DNA from 3 places in the Cupriavidus malaysiensis genome. Region 1 is predicted to be linked to each of the others. Evidence: predicted binding sites of a transcription regulator. Region 1 holds the regulator's gene; each other region holds the start of a gene.
The links. Region 1 encodes FNR, which switches genes on or off when oxygen is low (the NO sensors DNR and NnrR bind a similar motif). Its sites were predicted from a motif close to TTGATNNNNATCAA; they were not measured.
Positions count from the first base shown of each region.

Region 1 (10,560 bases):
CTCGGATTTCTGGAGCTACTACATCGCGGCGATCGCCCTGGCGGGCATCGTGTGGTGCGTCTGGCTGCTGTTCTCGCAACGCAAGGTCGCCAAGGCACAGGGCGCGGTCGAGGACACCGGCCATGTCTGGGACGGCGACCTGCGCGAGCTCAACAACCCGCTGCCGCGCTGGTGGATGTGGATGTTCCTGCTGGCCTGCATCTTCGGCCTGGGCTACCTGGTGCTGTATCCGGGGCTCGGTTCCTACGCCGGCCTGCTGAAGTTCTCCACACAAGGCGAACTCGCAGCGCACCGGCAGGCGGCGGAGAAACTGCAGAACTCGGTCTACGCGAAGTACATGAAGATGGATATCAAGCAGGTGGCGGCCGATCCGGAGGCGCGAGAGATCGGGCAGCGGCTGTTCCTGAACTATTGCGCGCAATGCCACGGCTCGGACGCGCGCGGCAGCCGCGGCTTCCCCAACCTGAGCGATCACGACTGGCTGTACGGCGGCGAGCCGGAGACCATCCAGCAGACCATCACCAAGGGTCGCAATGGCGTGATGCCCCCGTTCTCGGCGGTCATCGATGCCAAGCTCGCCGGCGACGTGGCGCAGTATGTGCGTTCCCTGTCGGGCCTGGCCTACGATCCGATCCGTGCCGCACGTGGCGAGGGCGCGTTCAAGTCCACCTGCGCGGCCTGTCATGGCGCCAACGGCAAGGGCAACCAGGCGCTGGGCGCACCGAACCTGAGCGACAACACATGGTTGTACGGCAGCTCGGAGTCCACCATCGTCGAGGGGATCCTGAAGGGACGCAACAACCATATGCCTGCGCATGAAGAGATCCTGACGCCGGAGCGTATCCGCATGCTGACCGCCTACGTCTGGGGGCTGTCGAACGCGCCGGAGGCGTCACGATGAGGAAAGTGCATCGCGCCGCGCCGCAGGGCGCGTGCGCCGCCGGAGCCAGCCAATGAATGCACCGGAGACGGAACCGCTGGCCCGCAAGGGCGGGCCGGCAACCGCAGCGCCTGCGACCGAGTCGGTCGACGAGGCGTTGTATGAAGTCCGCCGCAAGATCTACCCGCGCTCGGTCAGCGGTGCCTTCTCGAACTGGCGCGTCTGGCTCGTGCTGCTGACGCAGCTGATCTACTACGGTACGCCGTGGCTGCAGTGGAACGGGCGCCAGGCGGTGCTGTTCGACCTGGGCGCGCGCAAGTTCTATATCTTCGGGCTGGTGCTGTGGCCGCAGGACGTGATCTACCTGAGCGTGCTGCTGGTGATCTCGGCGCTGGCCCTGTTCCTGTTCACCGCCATCGCCGGCCGGCTGTTCTGCGGCTATGCCTGTCCGCAGACGGTCTATACCGAGATCTTCATGTGGATCGAGCGGCATGTCGAAGGCGATCGTTTCGCCCGCATCCGCCTCGACGGCGATCCGTGGTCGCTGCGCAAGCTGCGCATCAAGGCGACCAAGCATCTGCTGTGGATCGTGGTGGCGCTGTGGACCGGTTTCACCTTTATCGGCTATTTCGCGCCGATCCGCGAGCTGGGCGGGCAGGTGGCTGCGTTCGCGCTCGGGCCCTGGCAGGCCTTCTGGATGCTGTTCTACGCCTTCGCCACGTGGGGCAACGCGGGCTTCATGCGTGAGCAGGTGTGCAAGTACATGTGTCCCTACGCGCGCTTCCAGAGCGTGATGGTGGACCGCGACACCTTTGTCGTTACCTACGACAGCGGCCGCGGCGACCCGCGCGGCAGCCGCTCGCGCAAGGCCGACCACCGCGCCGCTGGGCTTGGCGACTGCGTCAATTGCAGCATCTGCGTGCAGGTCTGCCCGACCGGCATCGACATCCGCGACGGCTTGCAGTACGAGTGCATCGGCTGCGGCGCCTGCATCGATGCCTGCAACCAGGTGATGGACAAGATGGACTACCCGCGCGGGCTGATCCGCTACACGTCGGAGAACGCGATGCGCAAGGGCTGGTCGGCCCAGGCGACGCGCAAGCGCCTGCTGCGTCCGCGCGTGATGATCTATTCGGCGATCTGGCTGGCACTGCTGGCGGGCTTCGCCATCTCGCTGTCACTGCGCACGCCGCTGAAGGTGGATATCATCCGCGATCGCGGCAGCCTCGGGCGCGAAGTCGAGGGGCGCTGGGTGGAGAACGTCTACCGCCTGCAGCTGATCAATACTAGCGAGGCGCCGATGCAGTTCACCATCCGCGCCGACAGTGCGGAACTCGGCAAGCTGCGCGTGGAGTCCGACGGGGCGACCGGCGAACTCGCACCGACCTCGAACCGCCTGCTGGCCATCCGCGTGCGCGTGCCGCTCGAGCAGGCGCGGCAGGGCACGCACAAGATCCGCGTGACGGTGCAGGGCGGCCAGGAGGAGGGGCATGTCGTCGAGGTGAACCAATCGACCAGTTTCATCGTGCCGCGCGACCTGTAGGGCGTGCGGAGGGGATTGCCGCAGGGCAGACAAGCGGGGCGGCCACGATGCCGCCGTGCGTAACAGCAAGGAGCGAAGCCATGCAAGGACCCGCCCGACAATCATTGACGGACGCCGGCACGATGCAGCAGGCCGTGCGGCCGTGGTGGAAGGAACCCTGGCCCTGGCTGCTGATGAGCGGGCCGCTGGCGGCGATGGCCGCCTGCGGCGTGACCATCTGGCTGGCGATGACGCATCCCGACAAGCCGATCGAGGAGGGCGTCAGCCGGCACGGGCTGGTGGTCGAGCGGCAGGGCGCGGCGCGGGCAGTGTCCGGCGCGACAGCCACGGAGCGGCCATGAGACTGCGCTGGCTGATGTGGGTCCTGTGGCCGGCCTTCCTGGTCGCCGGTGTGGCAACCGCCGCGGTGTTCTCGCTGGTGGATCCAAGCGATCTCAGGCTGTTCGGGCGGCCGGTCGAGGCCTCGCGCGAGGCGGTCTACACCATCGGCTTCCTGCTGGCCTGGCTGCTGTGCTCGCTGTCGAGCGCCCTGACCTTTTATACGATGCCGGTGCGCCTCGGCGATACCGACGAACTGGAGTAGGGGATGCGCGCAGGCCGAAGGGCTGGGCAGAACGGGGCCTGTCGAAGGCGCCGGATGCCTGCGCCCTCGGCTTGGTCAGCAGCTCTTGCCGTAGATCTGCTTGATGCCGGGTACGTCGACCAGCTTGACGTGGCGCTGGCGGATCTGGATCAGCCCGGCCTCGGCGAAGCGCGAGAACAGGCGGCTGACGGTTTCCAGCTTGAGGCCGAGATAACTGCCGATTTCCTCCCGGCTCATGCGCAGCACGAACTCGGTCGACGAGTAGCCGCGCTCCGACAGGCGCTCGGACAGGTTGACCAGGAAGGCGGCCAGGCGCTCCTCGGCGCGCATGGAGCCGAGCGTCAGCAGCATGACCTGGTCCTGCGTGATCTCCTTGCTCATCATGCGCAGGAACTGCTGTTGCAGCGACGGCACGGTGGTCGACAGGGTCTGCAGGTCGTTGAAGCGCATCACGCAGACCTCGGTGTCTTCCAGTGCGGTAGCATCCGACGCGTGCTGCATCTCGCCGAGGCCGTCGAGTCCGACGACTTCGCCCGGCAGGTGGAAGCCGGTGATCTGCGAGCGCCCGTCTTCCATCGTCACGTGTGTCTTCAGGGTGCCGAAGCGCACCGCGTAGACTGCGCTCAGGGGTTCGCCGAGCCGGTAGAGCGTCTCGCCCTTGTGGACTCGCACGCGTTCCTTCACCAGCGAGTCGATCTTTTCGATGTCGTTGCGGTTCATGCCGACCGGCACGCACAGGTGTCCGAGCGAGCAGGACGAGCAACGGGGCGACATCGCGGTGACGGGGATGGAATTGAGCAAGCCGGGGCCTATTGTCGTTGAGCTGCGAGGGCGCAATTTCTGCATTTTACTGTGTGAAGGCATCCGAAGGGGAGCGAAAGTTGACTGCGGCGGTCTTTTTCAGTGTTTTTCTGCTGGCCTTGCTGGGTGGCGTGCACTGCGCAGCCATGTGCGGCGGCATTGCACTGGCGGTCGAGAGGCCGCAGGCGGAAGCGCCGGTCGTCGTGCAGCGCAGGCCGCGGGACTGGTTGCGTGAACAGTTATCCATGCATGCGGGGCGGGTGGTGACTTACATGCTGCTCGGTGCCGCGCTGGGCGCGGTCGGCGCCGGTGCCTGGCGAGCCCAATACCTGCCGCTGCAGCGCGGCCTGTTTGCCGCTGGCAGCATGGTCCTGCTGGGCACCGGCCTGTGGCTGCTGGCCGGGCGCGCGCCGCAGTTCGCCGCGCTGGAGCGCTTGGTGGCGCGTGGGGCCGGAGCCCTGGCAGGCCGCCTCCGCGGGCGGCGCGCCGGTGCCCCGTCCGCCCCGATTCAGGTCCGCCCGCGCTTGCTCAGGCGTTTCGGCATCGGTCTGGCGTGGGGGCTGGTGCCGTGCGGCATGGTTTACGGTGCGCTCACCCTATCGTTGCTTGCCGGCAACGCGTTGTCGGGGGCCTTGCTGATGGGGGTATTCGGTCTCGGGACCTTGCCCAACCTGCTGATGCTGTCCGGCCTGTCCGGCGCGTTGCGCGGCTGGTCGCGCCGGCCCTGGGTGCGCGTCGGTGCCGGCGTGGCAGTGATGGGGTTTGGTGCGGCCGGGCTTGTGCGGGCGGCGATGTTGCCGCACACGCTCGCCGCACACGGCTTCTGTGTGGTGTTCTGAAGGGGGCTCTTCTGTTTTGGTGATGCGTGAGGCACTTTGTCGGGTGTGCCGAAGGCGCCGCGCTGGTGATGGGCGGTTGCAGCGCCGGGCCGGAATGCCCTACAATCGGCAGCATTGCAGTATCTATCGCGCTGGCGCTGCCGCGCGCATGGCCGGGCAACTCGAACGGCCGTCCTGAGGCCAGTCCGGGCAGAATGTTGCTGACGGACGTAGCCACCTCGCAGCAAGCCATGCCGGTTGACAAGATCTCCGGTTCAAAAGACCGGCTGGGCGTTGCGCGACGGGAGGTGCGCAACACCGTGCGGATGACTGCATCGTTCTTGCGGCGGAAGGGGTTGGACCCGTTCGCGCCGATCCGCCGCTCCAGAAGGGCGGTGCAACGCAAGAGGCCTTTCGGCCGGCGCTGAGGCCGGCAGCAGGGCAATTCTCCGCCGGACTGACCCGGCAACCCGAAGCAGAATAAGATGGGCGCGCGGCTTTCATGCGGACGGCATGCCGGCCGGCCGCGCAATGAGATGGCGATGGCGCTTCGGCCTCGCTGGATCCGAAATCCCCGAATCCTCCGGCGGTCCGCCGGGGGCAGGTGCAAAGACAGGCTGCACACATCCGTATATGAATACCCAAGAGGCGAAAATCGTCCTCGAGACTGCGTTGATCTGCGCGCAGGAGCCCTTGCGCGTGGCGGAACTGCGACGGTTGTTCGCCGATGAGGTGGCTGCCGACACCATCCGCGTGCTGCTGGACGAGTTACGTCTGGATTGGCGTGATCGGGGCGTGGAACTGGTGGCGCTGGCCAGTGGCTGGCGTTTCCAGAGCCGGCCCGGCATGCGCGAATACCTCGATCGCCTGAATCCGGAGAAGCCGCCGAAATACTCGCGCGCGGTGATGGAGACGCTGGCGATCATCGCGTACCGGCAGCCGGTAACCCGCGGCGACATCGAAGAGATCCGCGGGGTGACCGTCAGCACGGAGGTGATCAAGCGGCTCGAGGACCGCGAATGGATCGAAGTGATCGGCCATCGCGATGTGCCAGGGCGGCCCGCGCTGTACGCGACCACCAAGGCTTTCCTCGATGATCTCGGCTTGCGTACCCTGGACGAGTTGCCCCAGCTGGAGGATGCGCAAGCGCAGATCCAGGCGGCCTTGCTGGACCAGCAGGCCATTGACTTCGAGTCGCTTGGCCAGGCCGGCGTGCCCGCCGGGCAGGAGGCGGAGGGGCAATTGGCCCTGGATGGCATGACGGTCGCCGAGGCCGGCCGTGTCGCCGGCGGCCTGGCGCCGGCGACGCTTACCGAGGCGATCATCGAAGCCGCACCTGGGCAGGTTCCCGCCGGGTTTGACGCCGTTCCCCAGGCTGAGCGGCAGATACCTGAGCCAGCCAGCCATGCCGCCGAGGCGTCCGCGCGGACGCCGGCCGACGGCGTACCCGATACCGAGACCGCATCCGCCCAGCCGGCCGATGCTCTCACGCCGGCAGACGGCGAGCGCGATGCGCGCGACGAGCGCCTGCCTAACTGAACCCATGCAACATCCGATTGTGAATACTTTGTCCGATTCTGTAGAGCAAGACGTCCGCCACGCGGATGCGCCGGGCAGCGATGCCGGCAGTGCGGCCGAGTCCGGCGCATCTCCCGAGGGCGGCGCACGCCGCAAGGGCCTGCGGCGCGGCTTGCGCAATCTGGTGGCGAGCCGCCGCCAGGCGGCGCAGGATCGAGAGGCCGGCCGTGGCGCGGCGCCCGAAGGCGGCGGCGATGCCGCGCCTGGCGAGCCTGCGCCGGCGGCGTCGGCTCAAGGCGGCAAGTCGGCAGGGCGCAGCCGCGGCAAGCGCAAGGCTGCAGCGGTCGACGCGGAAGCCGAGGCCATCCGTGCCGAAGCGGCACAGGCTGCGCCGGGCCAAGACGGGCAGCCGGTGCCGGCCGCGCCGGGTGGCCGCGAAGGTGGTGCGCGCAAGCGCAGGCCGGGACAAGGCCAGCAGGGGCGGGCGGCAAAGCCGGCCGGCGAGTCGGCCAAGGTCGGCGGCCGCCCGCAGGCCAAGGGCAAGGCCACGCAGCCGCGTCAGGGCGCGCCCAAGGGTACTGGCAGCCCCGACGATCTGTTCCGCTTCGTGATCTCGGACCAGTTCGACCAGGAAGAGACCGTGGTGCCGCGCACCAAGGCGAAGCCGGTGCGCGAACTGTCGGCCGACGATGATGCGCCCAAGCTGCACAAAGTGCTGGCCGATGGCGGGCTGGGTTCGCGCCGCGAGATGGAAGAACTGATCCTGCAGGGGCGCGTGTCGGTCAATGGCCTGCCGGCCCATATCGGCCAGCGCATCCTGCCGACCGACCAGGTCCGCGTCAATGGCAAGCTGATTGCCCGCAAGATTTCGAGCAAGCCGCCGCGCGTGCTGCTCTACCACAAGCCGTCCGGCGAGATCGTCAGTCAGTCGGATCCGGAAGGCCGCCCGACCGTGTTCGACAACCTGCCGCGCATGAAGACCGGCAAGTGGGTCGCGGTCGGCCGCCTGGACTTCAACACGGAAGGCCTGCTGATCTTCACCACCTCCGGGGACATCGCCAACCGCTTCATGCATCCGCGCTACGGCGTCGAGCGCGAGTACGCGGTGCGCACGCTGGGTGAGCTGGCCGAGTCCGATCGCCAGCGGCTGCTGCACGGCATCCAGCTCGACGACGGTGAGGCGAGCTTCCTGCGCATCGCTGATGGCGGCGGCGAGGGCATCAACCGCTGGTACCACGTGGCCCTGACCGAGGGGCGCAACCGCGAGGTGCGCCGCATGTTCGAGGCGGTGGGGCTGACGGTGTCGCGCCTGATCCGCACGCGCTACGGACAGTTCCTGCTGCCGCGCGGACTCAAGCGCGGTCGCTGGCACGAGCTGGAGGCCGAAGAGGTACGCGCGCTGATGAGCGGCATCGGGCTCAAGCTGCCCGGCAAGGGCGAGCAATCGAGCAAGGGTGTGACCAAGGTCGGCGGCCGCAAGCAGCGCGAGGAAGCGGCGCTGGCAGGTATGCCGATGCCGACCGGCATGGACGGCCTGCCGCGTTTCGAGCGTGCCGCAGGCGGCCGGGGCAATGGTGCCGGCCGTGGCCAGCCGGACCCGATGCAGACGTCGATGGGGTACATCAGTCACGGTCCCACCCTGCTGACTTCGCATTCCAAGCTTGCCAGCGGCGTGAGCCTTCCCGGTGCAGCCATGCCGGTGGGTGGCAACAAGGGCGGCAACAAGGGTGGTGGGCGCGGCAAGGCTGGCGCCGGCGGCGGCGGCGGTGGTGCCGGTCGCCAGCAACAGCAGCGACGTGGCGGCGATGTGAACGGCAACGTGATGCCGAAGGCGGCCAAATCCGGTGGCGCTAACCGGCGCCCGCGTGGTCGTAGCGGCGGTGGCGGCGGTGGTGGTGGCGGCCAGCGCGGCGGAAACCGCTGAGGTGCGGTGAAAGGCGCAAAGCCGGGTGGCGTGGCTGCCCGGTCGGCCTTTTGCCTTTTGCACATAATCTGCGTATAATCCAAGTCTATTCAAAAGTGTCATCCTCAGATGGGTGAGCGAATGATGGGCATTGCGCCCATTTTTTTTTGCTCCATCCGGTTTCTCGTTTCGGGGGTGGCGCGGCGAGCCGAAGCGGATGCCGCACGGCCCGCGATCGTGTTTGAAGGCCATTACTCGGGAATACAGTGCATCTGGCAGATTTGATCGAAACCACCCTGAACGGCATGGGGTACGAGCTGGTCGAGCTCGAGCGTGCCCCGGCAGGATTGCTGCGCGTGTATATCGATCAGCCTGAGACGGGCATCGTCATCGAGGATTGCGAGAAGGTCAGCCGGCAGTTGACGCACGTGCTGACGGTCGAGAACGTCGACTATGAGCGCCTCGAGGTGTCGTCTCCGGGGCTGGACCGGCCGCTCAAGAAGCTGGCCGACTACGTCCGCTTCGCCGGCGCGCAGGCCAGGGTCACGCTGCGCCTGCCGGTCGACGGGCAGAAGAACTTCGTCGGCGTGCTGCAGGCACCGGCCGGCGAGCCTGGCGCCGAGAAGATCGGCCTGGAGTTCGAAGGGAAGAACGGCCCGTCGCTGCTGGAATTCACTGTATCCGATGTCGACCGCGCGCGCCTGGTGCCGGTGATCGACTTCAAAGGAAATCAAAGAAAAGGGAACAAGCAATGAGCCGCGAAGTTCTGTTGCTCGTCGATGCGCTTGCGCGTGAGAAGAACGTCGACAAGGATGTGGTATTCGGTGCGCTCGAGGCGGCTCTTGCCTCGGCCACCAAGAAGCGCTTCGAGGAAGACGTGGACATCCGTGTCGCGATCGATCGTGAAAGTGGCGAGCATGAAACGTTCCGCCGCTGGCTTGTCGTTCCCGATGAACAAGGCCTGCAGGAGCCGGACAAACAGATCCTGCTGTTCGAGGCGGTCGAGCAGAATCCCGACATCAAGCTCGATGACTACATCGAGGAACAGATCGAGTCGGTCGAGTTCGGCCGTATCGGCGCCCAGGCCGCAAAGCAGGTGATCCTGCAGCGCATCCGCGACGCCGAGCGCGAGCAGATCCTGAACGACTACCTCGACCGCGGCGAAAAGATCATGACCGGCACGGTCAAGCGTGCCGACAAGAAGGGCCTGATCGTCGAGTCTGGCCGCGTCGAGGCGCTGCTGGCGCGCGACCAGATCATCCCGAAGGAGAACCTGCGCACCGGCGACCGTGTGCGTGCGTACATCCTGAACGTCGACCGCACCGCACGCGGACCGCAGATCGAGCTGTCGCGCACCGCGCCCGAATTTCTCGTCAAGCTGTTCGAGAACGAAGTACCCGAGATGGAGCAGGGCCTGCTGGAGATCAAGGCCGCCGCGCGCGATCCTGGCGTGCGCGCCAAGATCGCCGTGGTCGCCCACGACAAGCGTATCGATCCGATCGGCACCTGCGTCGGCGTGCGTGGCACGCGCGTGACCGCGGTGCGCAATGAGATCGGCGGCGAGGCGGTGGACATCGTGCTGTGGTCGGAGGATCCGGCGCAGTTCGTCATCGGCGCGCTGGCACCGGCGCAAGTGCAGTCGATCGTGGTCGATGAAGAGAAGCACTGCATGGATGTGGTGGTCGACGAGGAGAACCTCGCCGTCGCCATCGGCCGCAGCGGGCAGAACGTGCGGCTGGCGTCCGAGCTGACCGGCTGGCAGATCAACATCATGACCCAGGAAGAGTCGGCGCAGAAGCAGGCCGAGGAAAGCGAGGTCGTGCGCAAGCTGTTCATGGCCAAGCTGGACGTGGACGAGGAAGTGGCCGACATCCTGATCGAAGAAGGCTTCTCCACGCTGGAGGAAGTGGCCTACGTGCCTATCAGCGAGATGCTGGAGATCGAGGCGTTCGACGAGGACACGGTCAACGAACTGCGCAACCGCGCGCGCGACGCGCTGTTGACGATGGAATTGGCCCGGGAAGAAAGGGTGGAAGAGGTGTCGCAGGATCTGCGTTCCCTCGAAGGCCTGACCCCGGAACTGATCGGCAAGCTGGCGGAAGGCAATATCCACACGCGCGACGACCTGGCCGAGCTGGCCGTCGACGAAGTGATCGAGATGATCGGCGTCAGCGAGGAAGAAGCCAAGGCGCTGATCATGAAGGCACGGGAACACTGGTTTAACTGAGGGACACGCCCGGGGCCCGCGCGCCCCGGGCGCGATTTCCGCGAACGAAACTGTCCCGACGTAGAAACCGAGCATTGAAAGGGTTTGAATGGCAAGCACAACAGTTGCCCAACTGGCCGCAGAACTGAGTCGCAGCGCAGCTGCCCTGCTGGAACAATTGCAGGCAGCTGGAGTGGGCAAAGCCACTGCTGACGACATTGTTACCGAGTCGGACAAGACCCGGCTGCTGGACTATCTGAAGCGCGTCCATGGCGCCGCGGACGATAGCGCCCGCAAGAAGATCACGC
Region 1 is NZ_CP017754.1:3,204,518-3,215,077, reverse strand. It holds gene ccoP (cytochrome-c oxidase, cbb3-type subunit III) at 1-901, shown strand, start outside; gene ccoG (cytochrome c oxidase accessory protein CcoG) at 954-2,423, shown strand; gene BKK80_RS14510 (hypothetical protein) at 2,546-2,764, shown strand; gene BKK80_RS14505 (hypothetical protein) at 2,761-3,006, shown strand; gene fnr (fumarate/nitrate reduction transcriptional regulator Fnr) at 3,082-3,807, opposite strand; gene BKK80_RS14495 (sulfite exporter TauE/SafE family protein) at 3,888-4,646, shown strand; gene scpB (SMC-Scp complex subunit ScpB) at 5,259-6,164, shown strand; gene rluB (23S rRNA pseudouridine(2605) synthase RluB) at 6,169-8,067, shown strand; gene rimP (ribosome maturation factor RimP) at 8,313-8,801, shown strand; gene nusA (transcription termination factor NusA) at 8,798-10,273, shown strand; gene infB (translation initiation factor IF-2) at 10,362-10,560, shown strand, end outside.

Region 2 (10,560 bases), on a different replicon from region 1:
GCGTATCCAGCGCGAGGCGCTGCCGTAGTCGAAGCGCGGGTTGGGGTCACCGTCCCAGGGATCGAGCGTACTGAGGTTCAGTCTATCGCAGCGGATCGGGCGAATCAGGCGGTTGGCCCTGACCAGCACCTCGGGAACGCCGTCTTCCACGGGGTAGAGGTCCAGGTCGCCGAGTTCGATCCACAGGCCGTTGGCGCCATCGGGATTGAGCGCGTTGCGGGGGTATGGCATGGAGGTGATGCGGATACGTGGGTGCGCCAGTTCCGCCCGGATCTCGGACTCGCTCTTGCCAAGCTTGCGCTGCCAAACGGGGGACAGCATGAAGCACCAGGTGGGCGGGCGTAAGCCTGCTCCAAGGCGCGATGGGTTGATATGCCCCCCGTTGATCGCATCGTGATAGTGGAAACCCATGTCGACCGGGTGATCGATGTCCAAGCCGTAGAAATAGTCGGCACAAATGCGTTCCAGCACGTCGGATTCATAGGCCCCCATCACGCTGAGTCCGCCATTGCCTACCTCGTAGCCCATGTAGGCTTGCTCGGGGCATAGCGACCGGATGCAACTGTGCGAGAAGGCGCGCCACGCCATCTCGTTGCCGTTCGCGTACCAGTCATGGCGGAACACCAGTTTCAGCGTGCTGTAGCACCGCTGCGGGACATGATGGACCCGGGCGGAGTAGGACCAGAGGGGGGACGCATCGGGCGATTCCATGTCGGTCGCCATCAAGTAGAACGGCCGGGATACCTCCCGCAGACGCCTGGCTTCGGCCCGCAGGTCGGTGGGAAACCGCTTGTCTCCGGCCTGGAGCCAAACCTGCGTGCGCGACTTGAACATCTTCTGGAAGGGGTTGTCGGCGATGCGATCGAAGCGCTCCCAGATGTCGATAAACTTGTCCGCCACCACCATGTAGTCCTTGGGCTGGTGGTGGACGTAGAAGGTCACATAGGGGCAGATGCCCAGTTCCCGTCCCTCGTCACCGTAGAACCACTGCGGGGCGATCTTGCTCTCGCGGATGAATTCTTCGATCTCGTCGGAGTTCAGATATTGTTCTGCCGTGCTCATCCAGTACCTCGCTTCTTGCTATTTCGGGGTCCGACCACCGGGCTTCCTCCGGGCTTCCCGCTTCGATGGTTCTTCGTTCTTGTCATGCCCGTCGGGCGTCCCGGGCTTCTGCCTTCCATGCACCGCGACATCCTCCGGGTACCGGAACAGCGACAACCGTCCCCCCGGATTCACGGACTTGTTCTGGAGACGGATCGGCGAGCGAGCCGTCCTAGTATTCACGTCCTGCTCAAGCATCCGCTTGCTTGCGATGAACGGCTTCGCCTCGATCCGATCCCCGGAAACCTGATTTCCGCGATGACGAAAGTACTGCCCTTGTCGGGCCGTTGATGCCGGTACTCGGGCATCACCAGGTCGGGCATGGCGGCATGGCGGCGGAGCGCGCGGGGCCGGTGCGCGCGCGCGGGGGCCGGCTGCCGGGGCGGCGCGGCGCGGTCCGCAGGCTTGGGAGCCATGCTAGTGGCGAGGGGGAGAGTACCGGGTTAGGTGCTTTCTGCCGATTGGTGTGGAAATTGCGGAAGCTGCGGTGGAATGCTGCGCGGCGGGCTTTGATGGGATCGCGGGGCAGGCCAACGTCCGTGTGTCGGGCCGGATGCGACCGGTGGGCCGGGTGTCACGATGTCGTCGAGCGCCTCTCCAACCGGATCAAGCATTTCCAGCGAGTCGAGGCACGCTACGCAAACTCACAGGCAGCCGGTTGGCATCGGCATCGCTTGCCCGCAAGGTCGGGACCTTCGTCAGGAAGTGGACAGAGCCCAGTGTCCTGAGTCGGAAATCCATGGAAGAACCGAGTCCGTCGAGAAGACCCGCGAGGCCAGGAACAAAGCGCGGCAAGGCTGGAGCCTCGCGAGCATCGGTGACGACGCGTCGTGCGGCCCATCGACGGACTTAGGGCAGGCCGAGCCAAGGAATCTGTGATTCAGGGCACCAGTCTCGCGCTCCCAATTCGGATCGTCGACAGCCTCGCAGGCCATCAGGCCCCGTTGCCGCCTGCGGCGATTTCAAGCGGATGGCGCACCGTAACGCTTGCGCAGTTCCAGGTTGATCGCCAGCACGTTGACCATCGGCTCTCCGGCCAGTCCACCCAGCGGCGCCCTGGCCTGCTGCTGCAGCAGCGCCAGGATCTCCGCCCGCAGCGGTGCGGCATTGCGCTTCGTATCGCGCGCCCATGCAGCCGCCACGCGATCCAGCTGGAAGAGCGCATTGGCCAGGGTGATGTCCGGATCCAGCCCGGAGGCCGGGGCCGTGACCATGTCGCCCGGCACGGGCGCGAGCTGGGCATCGGGATGTTCCTGCCGCCACATCTCGAAGAAGACCGACTGGATGTCGCTGCCTGCCCGCACGGGCTCCACCACGGTGGCCGGCTTTCCATCCGCCCCGGTACGCGGCACATCCGCCAGGAACATGTTCGGCAGGATGAAGAAGATCTGGCTGAAGTTCGAAAGGTGCTGGTCCCCGGAGTAGTGCTGCAGGTTCGTGTTGGTCATGAACGAGATGACCGTATTGAAGATGGTCGACGGCGCCAGCATGCCGCGTCCCAGCGGGTTGAGCGGCGCGACCGGTTGCAGTGCGAGCACGACGAAGCCGTACACGAACAGCACGGCGTTGAACACCAGCAGCGCCACCGTGTACTGCTTCCAGTCCTGGGCACCGCTGTCCAGGCGGGCTTCGAACCAGCGCAGTCCCGGCAGCGGCCGGTACTTGCCGTCCATGATCCACGCCATGTAGCGGCTCAAGGGAATGGAGACGACGATGGCAATCGCCAGGATGAGTAAGGGCAGGGTCCACATAGGTCCCCCCTGCAGAAGAGATGAGATGGGCGCCGTGGTGCTGGAACGCTAGAACTCCAGTCCCGCCTGCTGTCGGTGGCCACCACACTGGCCGGCGAAGTGCTGGCCTTGAGCGAGCTGGCGGCGCGGGATGCGCCGCCCTGAGCGCCGCCCCGCACCGGCCGCCGCGGCCTTACAGCGTGACCTGGATCTGGTTGTGCACCGCGCTCACCCCCGGCGCCGACCACGCCGCCTCGAAGGCGGCCTGGCGTTCGGCCCAGGTGCGCAGCGTGCCGCGCAGCGTCACCACGCCTTCGCTGACTTCCACGCTGACGTGGCCGGCATCGTCGCTGGCCTGCCGTTCGATGGCCTGGCGGATGCGCTGCCTGACGTCGTCGGCGGCCATGGCGGGGCGGACCGCCAGTCCGTTGCTGACGCCGCGCACGCCGAACAGGCCCGCCACCGCCTGTTCGGCGGCCACCCGCTGGTAGTTCCAGTCGACTTCGCCGCGCAGCGTGACCGCGCCGTGCTCCACCATCAGGTGGATGCGGTCGGCAGGCAGTCCGCTCATCCAATCGAGGACATGGCGCGCCGCGCGCGCGATGTCGGCGTCGGTGCGCTGGGCGTCGTCGGGCAGGCGCACATCGAGCTCCACCGCCAGGCCCTTGAGCCCGGTCACGCGCTGCGCGGCTGCCTCGGCCGCGTATTTCTCGGCAAAGGTCGGCAGGTGGCCGCTCAGCGTCACGATGCCGTCCTGCACCTCGACGCCGATGCCGGTGGCGTCGACGGCCGGATCCCAGGCCAGTTCTTCCATCACGTCCTGCTTGAGCTGGATATCGCCCTTCATCTCGGTTCTCCTCGCGGCGGCACACCTGCAGACTAGGCGAGCCGCGCGCGGCGCCCTTGACCCATGTCAACGTGGCGGCATGCGCCTTGGCTAGGCTGGCAGCAGCGGTCCGTCCGGCACGGATCGCCCTGCGCGAGCGCAAGGAGCACCCATGTATCGAACCATCCTCCTGGCGGTGGACGGCAGCCATGCCTCCCGCCTGGCCACGTTCGAGGCGGCGGCACTGGCCCGCGCGATGGCCGCGACCGTGCACGCGGTCTATGTGCTGGATGACCGCGAGCCCCTGCTCGAAGTGGCTTACCTCGACCGTGACGCGCTATGGCGCAGCATGGCCGAGTTCGGACGCGGTGTGCTGCGTGCCACCGGCGACCAGCTCGGCGCGGCGGGTGTCGCCCATACGCTGGCACTGGTCGAGCACTGCGTCGCGCCGGGCCAGGTCGCGCGCACGCTGGTGGCACGCGCCGAGGCCTGCCACGCCGATCTCATCGCGATGGGTACCCATGGGCGTCGCGGCCTGCGCCGTGCGGTGATGGGCAGCGTGGCCCGCGCCGTGCTGCGCGAATGGGCCGGTCCCATGCTGCTCACGCGCAGCAATGCCGATGACTGAGCCGGGCCGGCGCGCCCCGGGGAGACTGCCATGAACGACACGGTCCGCTTCGACAGCCCCTGCGTGCTGGAGCCCCTGCGCTACCGCGCGCTGGATATCGATACCTGGCAGGAGCACGTGATCTACCTGCACCGCGACTGCGCGGTGTGCCGCGCCGAGGGCTTCCGCGCGCAGGCGCGCGTGCAGGTGCAGGTCGGCGCGCGGCGGCTGATCGCCACCGTCAACGTGGTCGGCTCGGGCGTGCTCGGCCGCGCCGAGGCGGCTTTGTCGGCCAGCGCCAGCGGCGCGCTGGAGGCGCGTGCGGGGGATCTGGTCTACGTCACCCACGCGCCCGGGCTGGAATCGCTGCGCTGGGTGCGCGCCAAGGTCTACGGCAACGAACTCGCGGGCGCGCAGCTCGACGCCATCATGCAGGACGTGGCCAGCGGCAGCTACACCGGCGTGCCCATCGCCGCCTTCCTGGCCGCCTGCGCGGGCGGGCGCATGACGGAGCGCGAGACCATCGACCTGACCCGCGCCATGATCGGCACCGGCGAGCGGCTGTCCTGGAATCGGCCCGTGGTGGCCGACAAGCATTGCGTGGGCGGGCTGCCCGGCAACCGCACCTCGCCCATCGTGGTGGCGGTCGCCGCCGCGGCCGGCCTGCTGGTGCCCAAGACCTCCTCGCGCGCGATCACTTCGCCGGCTGGCACCGCCGACACCATGGCGGTGCTGACCCGCGTCGACCTCGATGCCGCCACGCTGCGCCAGGTAGTGGAGCAGGCCGGGGCGTCGCTGGCCTGGGGCGGGGCGCTCGGGCTGAGTCCGGCCGACGACATGCTGATCCAGGTCGAGCGCGCGCTCGACCTGGACAGCGACGCGCAGCTGGTGGCGTCGATCTTGTCGAAAAAGGTGGCCGCGGGCTCCACCCATGTGCTGATCGACGTGCCGGTGGGCCCAACCGCCAAGGTGCGCGAGGAAGCCGACCTGGAGCGCCTGCGCAGTCTGCTGACGCTTGCCGCGCAGGCCCTCGGCGTGCGTGTGCGCATCGTGCGCACCGACGGCACCCAGCCGGTCGGGCGCGGCATCGGGCCGGCGCTGGAGGCGCGTGACGTGCTGGCGGTGCTGCAGGGCGCGCCGTCGGCGCCGCACGACCTGCGCGAGCGCAGCCTGATGCTGGCCGGCGAACTGATGGAGTTCTGCGGGGCCTGCGGCGCCGGCGAGGGGGCGGCGCTGGCCGCGGCGCTGCTGGCCGGCGGTGCCGCCTGGACCCGGTTCCAGGCCATCTGCGAGGCGCAGGGCGGTTTGCGCGCGCCTGGCCGCGCGCTGTTCCTGCGCGATGTGCCGGCGCCACGCGACGGCGTGGTGGCCACCATCGACAACCGCCGGCTGGCACGCGCCGCCAGGCTGGCCGGCGCGCCCGAGCGCCAGGTCGCGGGCATCGACCTGCACGTGCGGCTGGGCGACACGGTGCGCGCCGGCCAGCCGCTGCTGACGCTGCATGCGCAGGCCTCGGGCGAACTGGCCTACGCGGGCGGCTTTCTCGCCGCGCATCCGGCCATCGTGATCGGCGAGGCCGGCTGATCCGCGCGCCGTGACCGGCACCGGCCGCGATCCAGGTCAAGCGCCGCCCGAGCGCGGCGCGGCGCTGCGTCGGGCCTGCCGCTGGCGCTCAGGCCGGGTGGCCGCCGGAGTCGAAGTCGGGAAATTCGGCGTCGAGCACCTCGAACACCTGGGCCGCGCGGCCGGACAGCAGGCTCGAATCCATGCCGCGCAGCAGGTGCTCGTCGGAGCGCAGCCATTTGTAGGCCAGCCGTACTTCATCGAGGGTCGGTTCGAGGGCAAGGATCTGCGCGATCACTTCGGCCTCGAAGGGGCCGATCACGGCGCGGATCTCAGCGGCGCTGGCGGGGCCCGGCGTGGCCGCGTGCGGCTGGGTGGATGCGGTCTGGGTCATGGTGTGGTCTCCTGGATGCCCCGGGGTGGCGGCGGAAGCCGGTGGGCGCGCCGGGCCGCGACGGGTGCGTTGTGATGGTTGCCTGTGATGCTGGCACAGCCGGTGGTGCACATCTTGTCCTGCGTCAAGGCAGCGCGGGTGGCGCGCCTATGGCCGCAGCGCGGCGGCAGGGGTGGCGGCCCGCGCGGCCCAGGGCTCATGCCTCCTCCCCGGCGCCGGCAGCGCCCAGTTCGATGATCTCGTTGGTGATCTGTTCCTGGCGCTCGCGTCCCGCCTGCATCTCCAGCCGGGCCAGGGTCGCGCGCACGTGGTCGCGCGCCGACAGCATGGTGCGCATGCGTGCTTCGTTCTCGGCGGCGAAGGACTGCAACAGCGCTTCACACAGCTGGGTGTGGATATACGACTCGGCCAGGCGCGCCAGCAGCAGCGGCGCGGGCAGGCTGGCCAGCGGCGGCTGGCGGTGGGCGGGCCGGGTGAAGCGGCCGTAGTCGAAGGGCAGCAGGCGCAGTTCGCGGATGGGCGACGTGGCCGGTGGCGGGCACGCGTGCCAGGCGCTGAGCGCGGCGGGCCGGGCGGCCGCCAGCTGCGGTTCGAGCGCGTGCGCCAGGCGTGTGGCCAGCGCGGCCACGTCGCCGGGGTGGGCGGCCATCGGTGCCGACCAGGCCGGTGCCAGGCCGCGCTCGGCGGCCAGCGCGGCGGCGCGCTGGCCCACGATGTAGTAGACCGTGCCGTGGGCGCCGGCGCCGGCCTGGGCGGTGTCCAGCAGCCGCTCGTTGAAGGTGCCGACGAAGCCCTGGTCGCTGCCGATCACCACGCTGACGCGCGGGGTGGCTGGTGCGGCCGGTGCCTGCAGTGGCGGCTGCGCGGCGGCACCGGCCGGGTCTGCCGCGCCGGCCAGCGCCAGCGCGTCGCCGATGGCCTGCGCCAGCATGGCCGCGCAGGCGTGCACGCCGGGCAGGTGGGCGCGCGCCTCGGCCGACCGGCTGGCCGCCATGCCGCGCACGGCGCCGACCACGGCCTCGAGCTGGCGCACGCCCGCGATGCGGGCCTGGAGTTCGCCGCGCCGCGTGCTCATGGCGGGGACCCCGGTACGCGCTGCGGCGCGGGCTCCGCTGCGGTCGCGGTGGCAGTGCCGGACGCCTCGCTGGCATGCGCCGCCTCGTGCGCCGTGTCCTGTGCCGCCGCTTGTGTCGCCGCTTGTGCCGCCGCTTGTGCCGCCGCTTGTGCCGCCCCCCGAGCGGACTCCTGCGCCATCCCGCGCAGGCAGGCCCGCACCGCCTCCGCCAGCGACGCCTCGGCCTCGGCGCCGAGCGGGCCGCCATCGGGCAGGGCCGCGCCATGTGCCTGCAGCCACGCGGGCAGCCGCGCACGCAGGCGGCCCACGTCCTCGACCGGCAGCCCGTCGAAGGCGCCCGCCGCCAGCGCCGCCAGCAGCGCCACCTGGGACAGCGGCGCCAGCGCGGCGAAGCGGGGCTGGCGCAGCAGCGCGCGGGTGCGTTCGCCGCGCACGATGCGGGCCTTGACGCGCGCATCGGTGAGGCCGCCGAAGCGCGTGAACATCTCCAGTTCCTGGAACTGCGCGTAGTCCAGCCGCAGGCGGCCGGAGACCTGGCGCAGCGCGGCGGGCTGGGCCTTGCCGCCGACGCGGCTGACGCTGAGGCCGATGTCGACCGCCGGGCGCTGGTTGGCGGCGAACAGCTCGCTGCTCATCACCAGCTGGCCGTCGGTGATCGAGATCAGGTTGGTGGGGATGTAGGCGGAGAGGTCGCCCGCCTCGGTCTGCGCGATCGGCAGCGCGGTCAGCGAGCCGCCGCCGAGCGCGGGCGACAGCTTGGCGGCGCGCTCCAGCAGGCGCGCGTGCAGGTAGAAGATGTCGCCAGGGTAGGCCTCGCGTCCCGGCGGCTGGCGCGTCAGCAGCGCCAGTTCGCGGTGGGTGGCGGCGTGCTGGCTGAGATCGTCGATCACCACCAGCACATGTTCGCCGCGGTCGCGGAAGTACTCGCCCATGCTGAAGGCCGCAAACGGCGCGATCCACTGCAGGCCCGGCGCCGCCGCCGCCGAGGCCACCACGAAGATGCAGCGCCCGGCCGCGCCCTGCGCGCGCACGGTCTCGATGGCGCGCTCCACGGCGCCGGCGCGCTGGCCCACCGCGGCATAGATGCAGATGAGCCCGCTGTCCTTCTGGTTGACGATGGCGTCGAGGGCGATGGAGGTCTTGCCGGTGGCGCGGTCGCCGAGGATCAGTTCGCGCTGGCCGAGGCCGATCGGGAACAGCGCGTCGACCAGCAGGATGCCGGTGGCCAGCGGCTGGCTGACCAGGTCGCGCTCGACGATGGCCGGCGCGGGGCGCTCGATCGGCAGGCGCTGCGCGCACTCCGGCGGCGGCAGGCCGTCGAGCGGCCGCCCGAGGGGATCGACCACCCGCCCCAGCAGGGCAGGCCCCACCGGCACGCTGACCACCTCGCCGGTGGCGCTGACGCGGCAGCCGGCGCCCACCGAGCCGTCGTCGTCGAGCAGCACGGCGCCGATGCGGTCCGCGTCGAGGGTCAGCGCCAGGCCATAGCGGTCGCCATCGAAGCGCAGCAGTTCGTCGAGCCGTGCCTGCGGCAGCCCGGCGACCATGGCGATGCCGTCGGCGGCGCGTTCCACCCGCCCTACTTCGCGCGCCAGCGGGCCGAGCTCGGCCCGCGTCAGCGCGCCGCGCGCCTGCGCCAGCCAGGCGCCGGCGGGCGGGTGGCGGTCGTCTGCCGCTCCCGCTGCTCCCGCTGCTTCTGCCGACGGTGCAGATAGTGCAGATTGCGCCGATTCAGCCGGCCCGGCCTGCGGCGGCAGGGGAGCCCCCTCCAGCGGCGGTTCAGGCGGCAGGGACATCGTCGTGCTCCTGGGCGAGGGCGGCGCGCACGCGCGCCAGGTCCTCGCGCACATTGTTGCCGATCACCTGGCGGTCGCTTTCCAGCGCCAGGCCGGCCACCAGCCCGGGGTCCACGCGCGTGGCCAGGACCGGGGCCGCGCCCAGCGCCGCGCCGAGTGCCTGCGCGCAGCGCGCCAGTTCATCCGCCGCGAGCGCGCAGGGCGCGGCCAGTACCAGGCCGGCGTCCGCCTGCAGCAGGCCGGCGCGCGCCGGGGCCGGCAGCGCGGCCACGGCGGCGGCCAGGCCGTCGATGAAGGCGCCGATGCGGGCCTCGCGCGGCAGCCGCGCGAACAGCCGCGCGGCGATGTCGAGCGCGAGGCGCGCCGCATCCTCGCCGCCGCGCTGGACGGCGGCGCGCCGGGCGGCCGCGATGTCGGCCTCGGCCGCGGCGCGCTCGGCCTGGACCTCGGCCCGCGCCGATTGCGCCAGGGCGTCGCGCAGCCGCGCCGCTTCGGCGGCGGCGCCGGCTGCCGCCGAGGCATGCTCGGCCTCGGCCTGCGCGCGCGCCGCGGCGGCGGCTTCGCGCTCGCGCCCGGCCTCGTCGCGCGCCGTGCGGGCCTGGGCCAGTGCGTCGTCGCAGGCCTGCTGCCGCGCGGCGATGATCCTGGCGACCGGCCGGAACAGGAAGCGCGACAGGATCCACACCAGCACCAGGGCGTTGACGGCCTGCAGGCCGAGCGTCCACCAGTCGATGCGCATGATGGGCCCCGCCTACTTGAGGAAGGGGTTGGCGAACAGCACCAGCAGCGCCACCACCAGGCAGTAGATGGCCATGGTCTCGATCATCGCCAGGCCCACGAAGAGGGTGCGCGAGATGGTGCCGGCCGCTTCGGGCTGCCGCGCCAGCGCGTCCATGGCGGCGGCCACCGCCCTGCCTTCGGCCAGCGCCGGCCCGATCGCGCCGAACGACACCGCCACTGCCGCCGCGATGATGCTGACCACTTCCACGAGGTTGTTCATCTTGCGCTCTCCTTTTCCTTGTCCTGATCCAGCGCTGCCCGCGGCTCGCGTGCGGCGCCCCGGGCCGGCCGCTCGTCCGGCCCGCGCGGCCGCATGCCTTCGACCGCGCCCGGCTGCGCGTCGGCCACCGCCGCGCCGATGAAGACCATCGCCAGTACCGTGAAGATGTAGGCCTGCACCGCGCCGGTCAGCAGGTCCAGCGCCATCAGCGGGATCGGCACCAGCAGGCCGGCCAGCGACAGCACGATGCCGACCACGAAGACGCCGCTCATCACGTTGCCGAACAGGCGCACCACCAGCGAGAAGGTGCGCGTGAGCTGCTCGACGAGGTTGAGCGGCACCATCAGCCAGCTGGGCTCGGCGAAGGTGCGCAGGTAGCCGGCCAGGCCGCGGCTGCGCACGCCGTGCAGCACCGTCGCGGCCAGCACCAGCAGGGCCAGCGCGGCGTCGGTCTCCAGGTGGGCGGTG
Region 2 is NZ_CP017755.1:3,228,748-3,239,307, reverse strand. It holds gene BKK80_RS33780 (type VI immunity family protein) at 1-1,062, opposite strand, end outside; gene BKK80_RS37660 (potassium-transporting ATPase subunit KdpA) at 2,064-2,852, opposite strand; gene BKK80_RS33770 (BON domain-containing protein) at 3,025-3,678, opposite strand; gene BKK80_RS33765 (universal stress protein) at 3,830-4,285, shown strand; gene BKK80_RS33760 (thymidine phosphorylase family protein) at 4,316-5,848, shown strand; gene BKK80_RS33755 (hypothetical protein) at 5,937-6,221, opposite strand; partial or broken gene BKK80_RS38065 (F0F1 ATP synthase subunit alpha) at 6,418-9,053, opposite strand; gene BKK80_RS33740 (F0F1 ATP synthase subunit B family protein) at 9,076-9,831, opposite strand; gene BKK80_RS33735 (F0F1 ATP synthase subunit C) at 9,844-10,092, opposite strand; gene BKK80_RS33730 (F0F1 ATP synthase subunit A) at 10,089-10,560, opposite strand, start outside.
Region 2: BKK80_RS33765 (universal stress protein) is a predicted target of FNR. The motif match lies at 3,735-3,748, and genes of this name have one in related genera.

Region 3 (10,560 bases), 1.7 Mb from region 1:
TCAAGGACGCGGTGGTGGTGGTGGCGCTGCTGTCGTCCACGCTGTTCTTCCTGCGCTGGTGCGGCCTGTTCTGGTGCATCCCGTCCATCCTCGGCACCCGCGACAAGGTGGGCTTCCTCGGCGGCGTGATGAACCTGGGCGGCAATATCGGCGGCATCTCGGTGCCCATCATCGTCGGCATGATCGTGCAGTACACCGGCTCCTACTTCCTGGCGCTGATGTTCTTCGCCGCCGCCGGCGTGGGCCTGCTGATCGCCTCGACCGCCATCGACTACGAGAAGAAGCTGCCGGTGTGACGCCGCGCCGGCCACGGCCGGCGCCCCCCGGCACCTCCACGACAGAGACAACGACAAACGCGGCGGCGCGGCCCTCCCGGCCGCGACCGCGCGCCACCTCCTGAGAGCAGAACCATGAGCAAACCCATCCGCCTCGGCATGCTGACGCCGTCCTCCAACACCGCGCTGGAACCGATCACCAGCGCCATGGTGAGCGGCCTGCCGGGTGTCAGCGCGCATTTCTCGCGCTTCACCGTCACCGAGATCTCGCTGCGCGACCAGGCCCTGGGACAGTTCGACCTCGACAAGATCCTGGGCGCGGCGCAACTGCTGGCCGATGCGCGCGTCGACGTGATCGGCTGGAACGGCACCTCGTCCGGCTGGCTCGGCTTCGAGCGCGACGAAGCGCTGTGCCGCCAGATCACCGAGGCCACCGGCATCCCCGCCACCACCTCGGTGCTGGCGCTCAACGAGATCCTCGACAAGACCGGGGCACGCCGCTTCGGCCTGGCCACGCCCTACCTGGCCGACGTGCAGCAGCGCATCGTCGCCAACTACGCGCGCAGCGGCTTCGACTGCGTGGCCGAGCGCCACCTCGACCTGCACGTCAACTACAGCTTCGCCGAGGTCGAGGAAGCCACCATCGCGCGCATGGTGCGCGAGCTGGCGCAGACGCGTCCGCAGGCCATCACCACCTTCTGCACCAACCTGCGCGCGGCCCACCTGGTGGAAGCGCTCGAGGCGGAGACCGGCATCCCGGTGTACGACACCATCGCCACCGTGGTGTGGAAATCGCTGCGCCTGGCCGGCGTGGACACGCGCGCGCTGGCCGGCTGGGGCCGGCTCTTCCGCGAAGTCGAATAGGCCCGCGCCGCAGACAGGCAACGACAGCAACAGGAGACCAGACCATGCCCGCCCACGACACCCTCGATCTCGTCATCCGCAACGCCGACGTGGTGACCGCATCGGACCGCTTCCAGTGCGACATCGGCGTACGCGACGGCCGCATCGCGGTGCTCGGCCACGACCTGCCGCGCGGCGCGCGCGAAGTGGATGCCACCGGCCTGCTCGCGCTGCCCGGCGGCGTCGACGGCCACTGCCACCTCGACCAGCCGATGCCCGACGGCCTGCGCATGGCCGACGATTTCTTCACCGGCACGCGCGCCGCCGTGTGCGGCGGCACCACCACCGTGATCCCCTTCGCCGCGCAGGAGAAAGGCGGCTCGCTGCAGGCCGCGGTGGACGACTACCACCGCCGCGCCGAAGGACGCGCCGTGGCCGACTACGGCTTCCACCTGATCGTCGCCGACCCCACGCCGAAGGTGCTGCGCGAGGAACTGCCCGCGCTGATCCGCCGCGGCTACACCTCGTTCAAGGTCTACATGACCTACGACGACCTCAAGCTGTCCGACCGCGAGATGCTGTCGGTGCTCGAGGTGGCCAAGGAGAACGGCGCGCTGGTGATGGTGCACGCGGAAAACGCCGACTGCATCTCCTGGCTCACCGACAAGCTGATCGGCGAAGGACGCATCGCCCCGCGCTTCCACGGCCTGGCCCGCCCGGCCGCGGTCGAGCGCGAAGCCACCCACCGCGCCATCACCTTCGCCGAACTGGTCGACGTGCCCATCCTGATCGTGCACGTCTCCGGCCAGGAAGCCATCGAACAGATCCGCTGGGCCCAGGGCCGCGGCCTGCGCATCCTCGCCGAGACCTGCCCGCAATACCTCTACCTGACCGCCGATGACATGGGCCTGTCCGGCGACCATGGCTATGAAGGTGCCAAGTGCGTGTGCAGCCCGCCGCCGCGCGACTTCGAGAACCAGGCCGCGGTCTGGCGCGCGCTGGCCGGCGGCGTGTTCAGCGTGTTCTCCTCCGACCACGCGCCCTTCAACTACGACGACCCGGCCGGCAAGCAGCCTGGCGGCGAACGCCCGTCCTTCGACCATATCCCCAACGGCGTGCCCGGCATCGAGACGCGGCTGCCTCTGCTGTTCGACGGCATCGCGCGCGGCAAGCTGACACTGCACCAGTTCGTCGCCCTGACCTCCTACCGGCCGGCGCGGCTGTACGGCCTGTACCCGCGCAAGGGCACCATCGCGGTCGGCGCCGATGCCGACATCGTGCTGTGGGACCCGGCGCGCAAGGTGCGCATCGCCAATGCGGAGCTGCATCATGCGGTGGACTACACGCCTTATGAGGGGATCGAGGTGACCGGGTGGCCGGTGCACTGTTTCTCGCGGGGCGAGATGCTGGTGGAGGGGGGGAGGTATCTGGAGCCCCTGGCGGGGCGGGGGAGGTTTTTGGCGGCGGGGGTGCCGGTGATGGATTGAGGGGGTTCGATGCTTGGTTCGAGCGGTGTCGGTTTGCGGGGCAACGGCCTGTTTCGGTTCTCGTGACTTGGTGCTTTGGTTGGGGCGATGTCGGTGTGCGAGGCAAAAGCCTGTTTCGACTCCCCTGCGGGGAGCCGACCTACTTTCTTGTCTTGCCAAGAAAGTAGGCAAAGAAGGCGCGCCGGGTGCGGCTCAACACCCCCTCGCGTGCTGAGGCAAAGAGCGGCCGGGCCCCAACTCGGATCGCCTTAAGGCGATCCTCAGACAGGGGGCCCTCTTTTCCGCTCTTTGCCTCAGCACGCGAGGCGCCGCACACGGCAGGGAACAGACGCCACGCCTCGCTTCGCTTCGGGTGGGGGGTGTTCGGCCAGCGAGCTGGCCGAACACGAAGGCTCAACCAGCCAAGCCAGCATGCAAGAGCAAGCCCGCTCGCATACCAACGGTTTGGCCTTTCCCTCCCGTGTGCGGCGCCTCGCGAATGGGCCCCGGCCGCCGATGAAGCCCGTCCGCTGTCTGAGCGGCCGCAGGCCGCGAGTTCGGACGGGCGCGGCGGCCGGGGCCCATTCGCGAGGGGGGGTCGCCGCACCCGGGTCGCCTTTCTTTGCCTACTTTCTTTGGCGAGACAAAGAAAGTAGGTCGGCTCCCCGCAGGGGAGTCGAAACAGGCCGTTGTCTCGCAAACCAACACCGCCCGAACCCACACGACAAGCGTCAAGTCACGAGAGCCGAAACAGGCCGTTGAATCGCAAACCGACACCACCCGAAACCAAGCCCAAGAACACCAGCAAACCAAGCCCCCAAACAAAACAAGGAGCCCCCATCATGCAACTCCTCATCATCAACCCCAACACCTCCCAATCCGTCACCGACCTGATCGAAGCCGAAGCCAGGCGCAGCCTCTCCCAAGGCACCCGGATCACGATGGCCACCGCCCCCTTCGGCGTCGCCTACATCGAAACCCGCTTCGAAGCCCTGGTCGGCGGCTACGCCACCGCCTGCGCCGCCGCCGAGCATGCGGGCCGCTTCGACGGCCTGGTGGTGGCGGCCTTCGGCGATCCCGGCCTGGCCGGGCTCAAGGAGCTGTTCGACGTGCCGGTGGTCGGCATGACCGAAGCGGCGCTGGCCAGCGCCTGCCTGCTCGGCCAGCGCTTCTCCATCATCGCCATCTCGCACCGCATCGAAGCCTGGTACCGCGAATGCGTGGCGGCCAACGGCCTGACGTCGCGCCTGGCGAGTGTGCGTTCGCTGCAGGAGCCGCTGCGCGACATCGGCAGCGTGCAGCAGGACCACGCCGCACGGCTGGAACAGTTGAGCCTGCAGGCGGTGCGCGAGGATGGCGCCGATGTGATCATCGTCGCCGGCGCACCGCTGGCGGGTCTGGCGCGCGAGCTGAAGGAGCGCATCCCGGTGCCGGTGGTGGACGGCGTGTCGAGCGCGGTGCGGCATTGCGAATCGCTGGTCGCGCTGGCGCCGCGCGGTGCGCGCGAGGGCAGTTTCGCGCGGCCGCCGCGCAAGCCGAACGTGGGCCTGCCGCCGGCGCTGGCGCGCCTGCTGGACTGAGGGACTGAGGGACTGCGGGATCGACCGATCGTGCCGCTGGCCACGGCGGCACGGGCCTGTCCTGCGCTACCCGGCGTGACGATCCGCCCTCCCTATTCGGGCACGGCAATGCGCGCGGCCAGATGCGTCACCACCGCGGCGATGCGGCGCAGGTGGCGCGACTCGGGATGGGTCAGCAGCCACAGGTCGGTCTCGCAGGGCTCCAGCGCCGGCGTCAGCGCCACCAGGTGCGGGCTGCGCGCGGCGATGGCCAGCGAGATCACGCCCGCGCCCAGGCCGGCCGCCACCGCTTCGGCCAGGCTGCCGATGCTGTTGACACCGTACTGCGGCACCACGCGCGGCAGGTGCTTGCGGCGCCAGCGCACCGAGGGATGCTCGGGCAGCGCCTCGTCGGGCCCGATCCACGGCAGCGCCGACAGTGCGGCAGCGTCCCAGCCGGGCGCCGCCGCCGCGCCGTCCTGCTGCGCCGGCAGCGGCGCGACCTGCTCGGCCAGCCCGCGCGCGGCGAACACGGCCACGCGCAGCGGGCCGAGGCGGCGGCCGATCAGGTGCGGCGGCGGCTGGCGCGTGGCGCGCACGGCGATGTCGGCATCGCGCCGGCTCAGGCTGGCCAGTTCGTTGGTGGCCGCCAGCTCGAAGCGCAGGCCGGGATGGGCGCGGCCGAAATCGCTCAGCGCAGGCAGCAGCAGCGCATGCAGCACGGTGTCGGTGGTGGAGATGCGCACCAGGCCGCTCAAGGTGCCGGCGCTGCCCGCGGCATGGCCGCGCGCGGCCTCCAGCTCGGCCTCGATGCGCTCGGCATGCTGGGCGAACTGCTGCGCCAGTTCGGTGGCCAGGTAGCCCGCGCGGCTGCGCTCGAACAGGCGCCGGCCCAGCCCCTTCTCCACCCGTTGCAGCACGCGGAACACGGTCGAGGCGTCGACCCCGAGGCGGCGCCCGGCCTCGGCCAGCGTGCCGCCGCGCACCAGCGCGAGCACTGCGTCGAGGTCGGCCGGCGTCAGCTGGTATTGCGAGTTTGCAGCCATGATTTGCGGCGATGCGCATTGCGATTGCGGGCCCGCAATCCTAGACTGCTCCGGTTGCCGCCACAAGCCCGGCCACCGGAACAGGCGCCGCCCCTGCCGTGCACGCGCGCCACCGCTCCGCCAATCAACGCCAACCGGAACCCGACATGAAGCTCTACTACACGCCCGGCGCCTGCTCGCTCGCCACTCACATCGCCCTGCGCGAGGCCGGCCTGCCCTTCACGCTGGCCCGCGTCGACCTCGCCACGCACAAGCTGGCAGAGCCCGAGAACGGCAGCGACGATTTCTATGCCATCAGCCCGCGCGGCTACGTGCCGCTGCTGCAGCTCGACAACGGCTCGCGCCACACCGAGGGCGTGGCCCTGCTCGAATACGTGGCGGACCGCGTGCCCGAGCGCGCCCTGCTGCCGGCGCCCGGCACGCCCGAGCGCATGGAGGCGGTCGGCTGGCTGGCGCTGGTGGCCACCGAGCTGCACAAGGTGTTCAGCCCCTGGCTGTGGCACAAGGAAACCGCCGCCAGCACGCGCGAGGACTGCAAGGCCAAGCTGGCGCTGCGCTTCGCCGAGCTCGACGCGCACCTGGCGCGGCGCGAATACCTGATGGGCGATACCTTCACGGTGGCCGACGCCTACTGCTTCACCGTGGTCAACTGGGCCAATATGCTCGGCCTCCCGCTGGGCGCCTATCCCTCGCTGCAGGCCTACCTGGCGCGCGTGGCGGCCCGCCCCAAGGTACGCGAGGCGCTGGTGGCCGAGGGCCTGGCCAAGGACTGAAGCGGAGCGCGTGCCGGCGCCGGCCCTGGCCTCAGTGGGCGCCGGGCACGCGCGGCACCCGGTAGTGCTCCTGGGTCAGCAGGTCCAGCCCGCAGGCCAGCGAGCCCACCCAGTCGATGAAGCGCGCCACCATCGCCTTGCCGCGCAGCGGCGGGCCGTGCTGCGGCACGATCCATTCGATGTCCAGGCCGCGCGCCATCCCGGCCCACAGCCGGCAGGCGCGGTTGCCGCTCATGTAGCGCTGGTGGAAGGGCAGCATGGCGGCGACGTGGGCATCGAAGTCGGTCACCACGGTGCCGGCCTCGGCCGCGCTGGTCATGGCCGCGCCCAGGTCGCCCGAGAACAGGATCTTGCTGACCGGGTCGTAGAACTGGAAGTTGCCTTCCGAATGCAGGAAGTGGGCCGGCACCGCCAGCAGGTGGCAATGCCCGAGCGGGATGGCGGCGCCCGGGTCGGGCAGCGTGACGATGCGCCCGGCGGTCTTGCCGGCCTGGCAGAAATGCGGCAGGAAACGGGCCCACACGCGCGAGATCAGCACCTTGCTGTCGGACGCGGTCAGCCAGCGCCCGACCGAGGCGACGATGTCGGGGTCGGCGTGCGAGGCCAGCACGTAGTCCAGCTGCTTGGGCGGGAAGTAGCGGCTGATGGCGAGATAGAGCTCGCCGTAGGTCATGTGGCCGCCAGGGTCGATCAGGGCGCCGTGGCCATGGTCCACCACCAGGAACTGGTTGGTCTGCACGACCTCGCCGTGCTCCTCCTCGACCAGGTCGGCGAACATCAGGCAGCTGTGCCCGTCCGCCTCGTAGAGCGTGATTGCCATCGTCTCGCTTCCTCGCCCGCGCCGCCTCCCCGGGGAACGGCGCCGACGGGGGCGGCCGGTGGCGCGCAAAGCGTCGAGGCTAATGCGGCGGGCGCGGCGCCGGCTTGACGCAGGTCAAGCGGCGCGCGCGGCGGCCGCGCGCGCTATCGCGATGCGTCCAGCAACTGCTCGATGCGGGCGACGAAGGGCGCCTCGTCGGGCTTGGTCAGGCTGTTGAAGCTGGCCACCACCCGTCCGTTGCGGTCGATCAGGTATTTGTAGAAGTTCCACTTCGGCGCGGTGCCGGTCTCCTTGGCCAGCAGCGCATACATCGGATTGACCTCGCTGCCGCGCACATGGCTCTTGCCCAGCATCGGGAACTTGACGCCGTAGGTGTTGTAGCAGAACTCGGCGATCTCCTTGGCCGAGCCCGGCTCCTGCGAGAAATCGTTGGAGGGGAAGCCGAGCACCACCAGGCCGCGCTCGCGGTATTTGCTGTACAGGGCTTCCAGGCCTTCGTACTGCGGCGTGAATCCGCAATAGCTGGCCGTGTTGACCACCAGCACCACCTTGCCGGCGTACTGGCAGAGATCCTGCGGCGCCTCGTCCTGCAGGCGCGGGAAGCGGAAGTTCAGGGCGGCGGGACAGGCGCCCGGACGGGCGCCGGCAGGTGCGGCCGCGGGCTGGTCCGCCGCCGCGGCCGCACGCGGCAGCGCGGCGGCGGCCAGGGCCAGCAGGGTGGCGCCGAGCAGGACCGGCAGGCTGGCGGCGGGCGCGGCGCGGCGCGCGCGCGGCAGGGCAAGGGGGAACGCGTGCATGGCGGGGGCTCCGGAAGTCGGTTTGCCCTGTAGTGTATGCCGGCCGGTGCGCGGCCGCGCAGGAGGCAAGGCGCGCCAGGCAGCCGCGACGGCGCCGCGCGCCGCCCGCCTCACTCCATCGCCAGGGTGGCGGCGTGCTCGGTCACGCTGCTGCGCAGTTCCACGTCGGGACCGCGGCGCGCGATCAGCAGGGCCAGCAGCGCGGCGGCGGCGCCGGCGGCGAAGATCAGGTGGAATCCGGAGGCCACTCCCGCGCCGAGCGCGTCGCGCACGGCCGGCGCAAGCTGCGCCAGCGCCTCGCTGCCGTGGCGCAGCGCGCCCAGGTCCAGTTCGGCCGGCAGTCCGGCCGCGGCCTGGGCCCGGCGGAACTCCAGCGTCAGCAGCGTGCCGGCCAGCGCGCCGCCGAAGGCGCTGCCGAGCGAGCGCAGCACCAGCAGGGCGCCGGTGCCGGCACCCATGTCGCGGCGCTCCAGCGCGTTCTGCACATTCATCAGCGTGCCCACCATGGCCACGCCGAGGCCGACACCGGCCACCACCATGGCCAGCAGCACCACCGGCAGCGGGATCGTCGCCGGCACCACGGCCAGCACGGCCAGGCCCACCACGGCGGCGGCCAGGCCCGCCACCAGCAGGCCGCGCAGGCGGCCCAGGCGCGGCGCCAGCCAGGCCACGATGAAATTGCCGGCCACCGTCGCCAGCAGGAAGGGCACCACCAGCAGGCCGGACAGCGAGGCGTCGGCGCCGCGCACCAGCTGGAACTGCAGCGGCAGGGCGAAGATGCACAGGAAGATGTCGAGGGCGGCCAGCGCCGAAGCCGCCGCGCCCAGCACGTAGGCACGGTTGGCGAACAGCCGCGGCGGCAGCATCGGATCGGCGGCGCGGCGCTCCTGCCAGGCCAGGGCCGCCAGCGCCGCCAGCGTGGCCAGGGCGAGCCCGCCCATTTCCGGCGACAGCCAGTCGAACAGGTCGCCGCCCCAGCTCATGGCGAGCAGGAAGGTGACGATGGCCACCGTCAGCAGCATGGCACCCAGCCAGTCGACGCGCAGCCGGCCGCCGGCGCGCGGCAGCGCCAGCCGCGCCAGGCCCCGGTGGCACATCAGCATGGCCAGCAGGCCGAGCGGCACGTTGATCCAGAACAGCCAGCGCCAGGACATATGGTCCGACACCCAGCCGCCCACCAGCGGCCCGGCGATCGACGCCACCGCCCACACCGTGGCCAGGTAGCCCTGGTAGCGGCCGCGCTGGCGCGGCGCCACCACGTCGGCGATGGCCGCCTGCGCCAGCGACATCAGGCCGCCGCCGCCCACGCCCTGCAGCGCGCGGAACAGGATCAGCTGTCCCAGCGACTGCGCCATGGCGCAGGCCACCGAGGCCAGCATGAACAGGGCGATCGCCGCCAGCAGCAGGCGGCGCCGGCCGAAATGGTCGGACAGCTTGCCGTACAGCGGCGTGGTCACCGTCGACACGATCAGGTAGGCGGTCACGATCCACGACAGGTGGCCGAAACCGTTGAGGTCGGCGGCGATCGCCGGCACCGCCGGGATCACCACGGTCTGGTCGAGGGCGGCCAGCAGGATGCACAGCACGATGCCGCCGATCACGCGCATCACGGCCTGGTGGTCGTGCACGGGCGCGGCGGACTCCGCGGCTGGGGCGGAGGGGGAGGAAGACGTTGACATCGGGGGAACTGCCGTCAAGATGCAGCCAACGGCTGCGAAGGCATGGCGAGACGCGGGATCTCCCGCCCGCCGGCGCATCCGGGTGCGGATACGGTGGCGCTGGCCGCCTGCTTATTCAGTGAACGCATAATTATATGCGTGCAGCGGCTATCGCGTTGGTACCAATCCGGGCGGATGGATGGTGCCACGGCATGGGCTGGGCCGTGCCATCGCCAGGCGGGAGCGCGCGGCCGCGCTGGCACAGCGCTTGCTCGCCCTGTGGCGTAACCGACGCGCCGGCTTCCCGGCCCTCACAGGAGACCCCATGACGCTCACCCGCCGCCGCCTGCTGCAATGGTCCGCCGCGCTGGCCGCCGCCCCCCTCGCCGCCTGCGGCCGCAAGGAAGACGTGCCCGCCGCGGCGCCCGCCTCCGCCTCCGCCGCCGAGGCCGCGTCCGCGCCTGCTGCCGCGGCCGCCGTCACCGGCAAGCCGCTGGAGATCGGCTTCGTCTACCTCGGCCCGGTCGGCGATGCCGGCTGGACCTATGCCCACGAGCGCGGACGCCAGGCCCTGATCGAGGCCTTCGGCGACCGTATCCGCACCACTTACGTGGAAAACGTGCCCGAAAGCGGTGCCGAGGCCGAGCGCGTCTTCCTCGATCTCGCCAGCCAGGGCAAGCAACTGATCTTCGGCACCAGCTTCGGCTACATGGAACCGATGCTGAAGATCGCCAGGCAATTCCCCGAGGTGCGCTTCGAGCACGCCACCGGCTACAAGACCGCGTCCAATCTGGGCGTCTACGCCGGCCGCATGCACGAGCCGGCCTTCCTGGCCGGGGTCATCGCCGGCCAGATGACGCGCAGCAACGTGCTGGGCTTCGTCGGCGCGGTGCCCATCCCGGAAGTGATCCGCAATATCAATGCCTTCACGCTGGGCGCGCGCGCCGTCAACCCGAAGGCGGTGGTCAAGGTGGTCTGGGTCAACAAGTGGTTCGACCCCGGCAGGGAGCGCGAGGCGGCGGAAGCGCTGGCCGCCCAGCACGCCGATGTGCTGATCCAGAACACCGATTCGCCGGCCGTGCTGCAGTACGCCGAGGAAAAGGGCCTGCGCGCCTTCGGCTGGGACTCCGACATGTCGCGCTTCGGGCCCAGGGCGCACCTGGCCTCGGCGGTCTTCAACTGGGGCGTCTATTACAAGCAGACCGTGGGCGACCTGCTGGCGGGCCGCTGGCAGCCCGCCACCACCTGGTGGGGCATCAAGCAGGAGATGAACGACCTGGTCTCGCTCGACGACAAGCTGCCGGCCGCGGTCCGCGCCAGCCT
Region 3 is NZ_CP017754.1:505,080-515,639, reverse strand. It holds gene BKK80_RS02110 (MFS transporter) at 1-296, shown strand, start outside; gene BKK80_RS02105 (maleate cis-trans isomerase family protein) at 411-1,139, shown strand; gene hydA (dihydropyrimidinase) at 1,184-2,605, shown strand; gene BKK80_RS02095 (aspartate/glutamate racemase family protein) at 3,427-4,164, shown strand; gene BKK80_RS02090 (LysR family transcriptional regulator) at 4,257-5,189, opposite strand; gene gstA (glutathione transferase GstA) at 5,336-5,962, shown strand; gene BKK80_RS02080 (oxygen-binding di-iron domain-containing protein) at 5,994-6,782, opposite strand; gene BKK80_RS02075 (glutathione peroxidase) at 6,926-7,579, opposite strand; gene BKK80_RS02070 (MDR family MFS transporter) at 7,690-9,186, opposite strand; gene BKK80_RS02065 (BMP family ABC transporter substrate-binding protein) at 9,563-10,560, shown strand, end outside.
Region 3: BKK80_RS02080 (oxygen-binding di-iron domain-containing protein) is a predicted target of FNR. The motif match lies at 6,887-6,900, and genes of this name have one in related genera.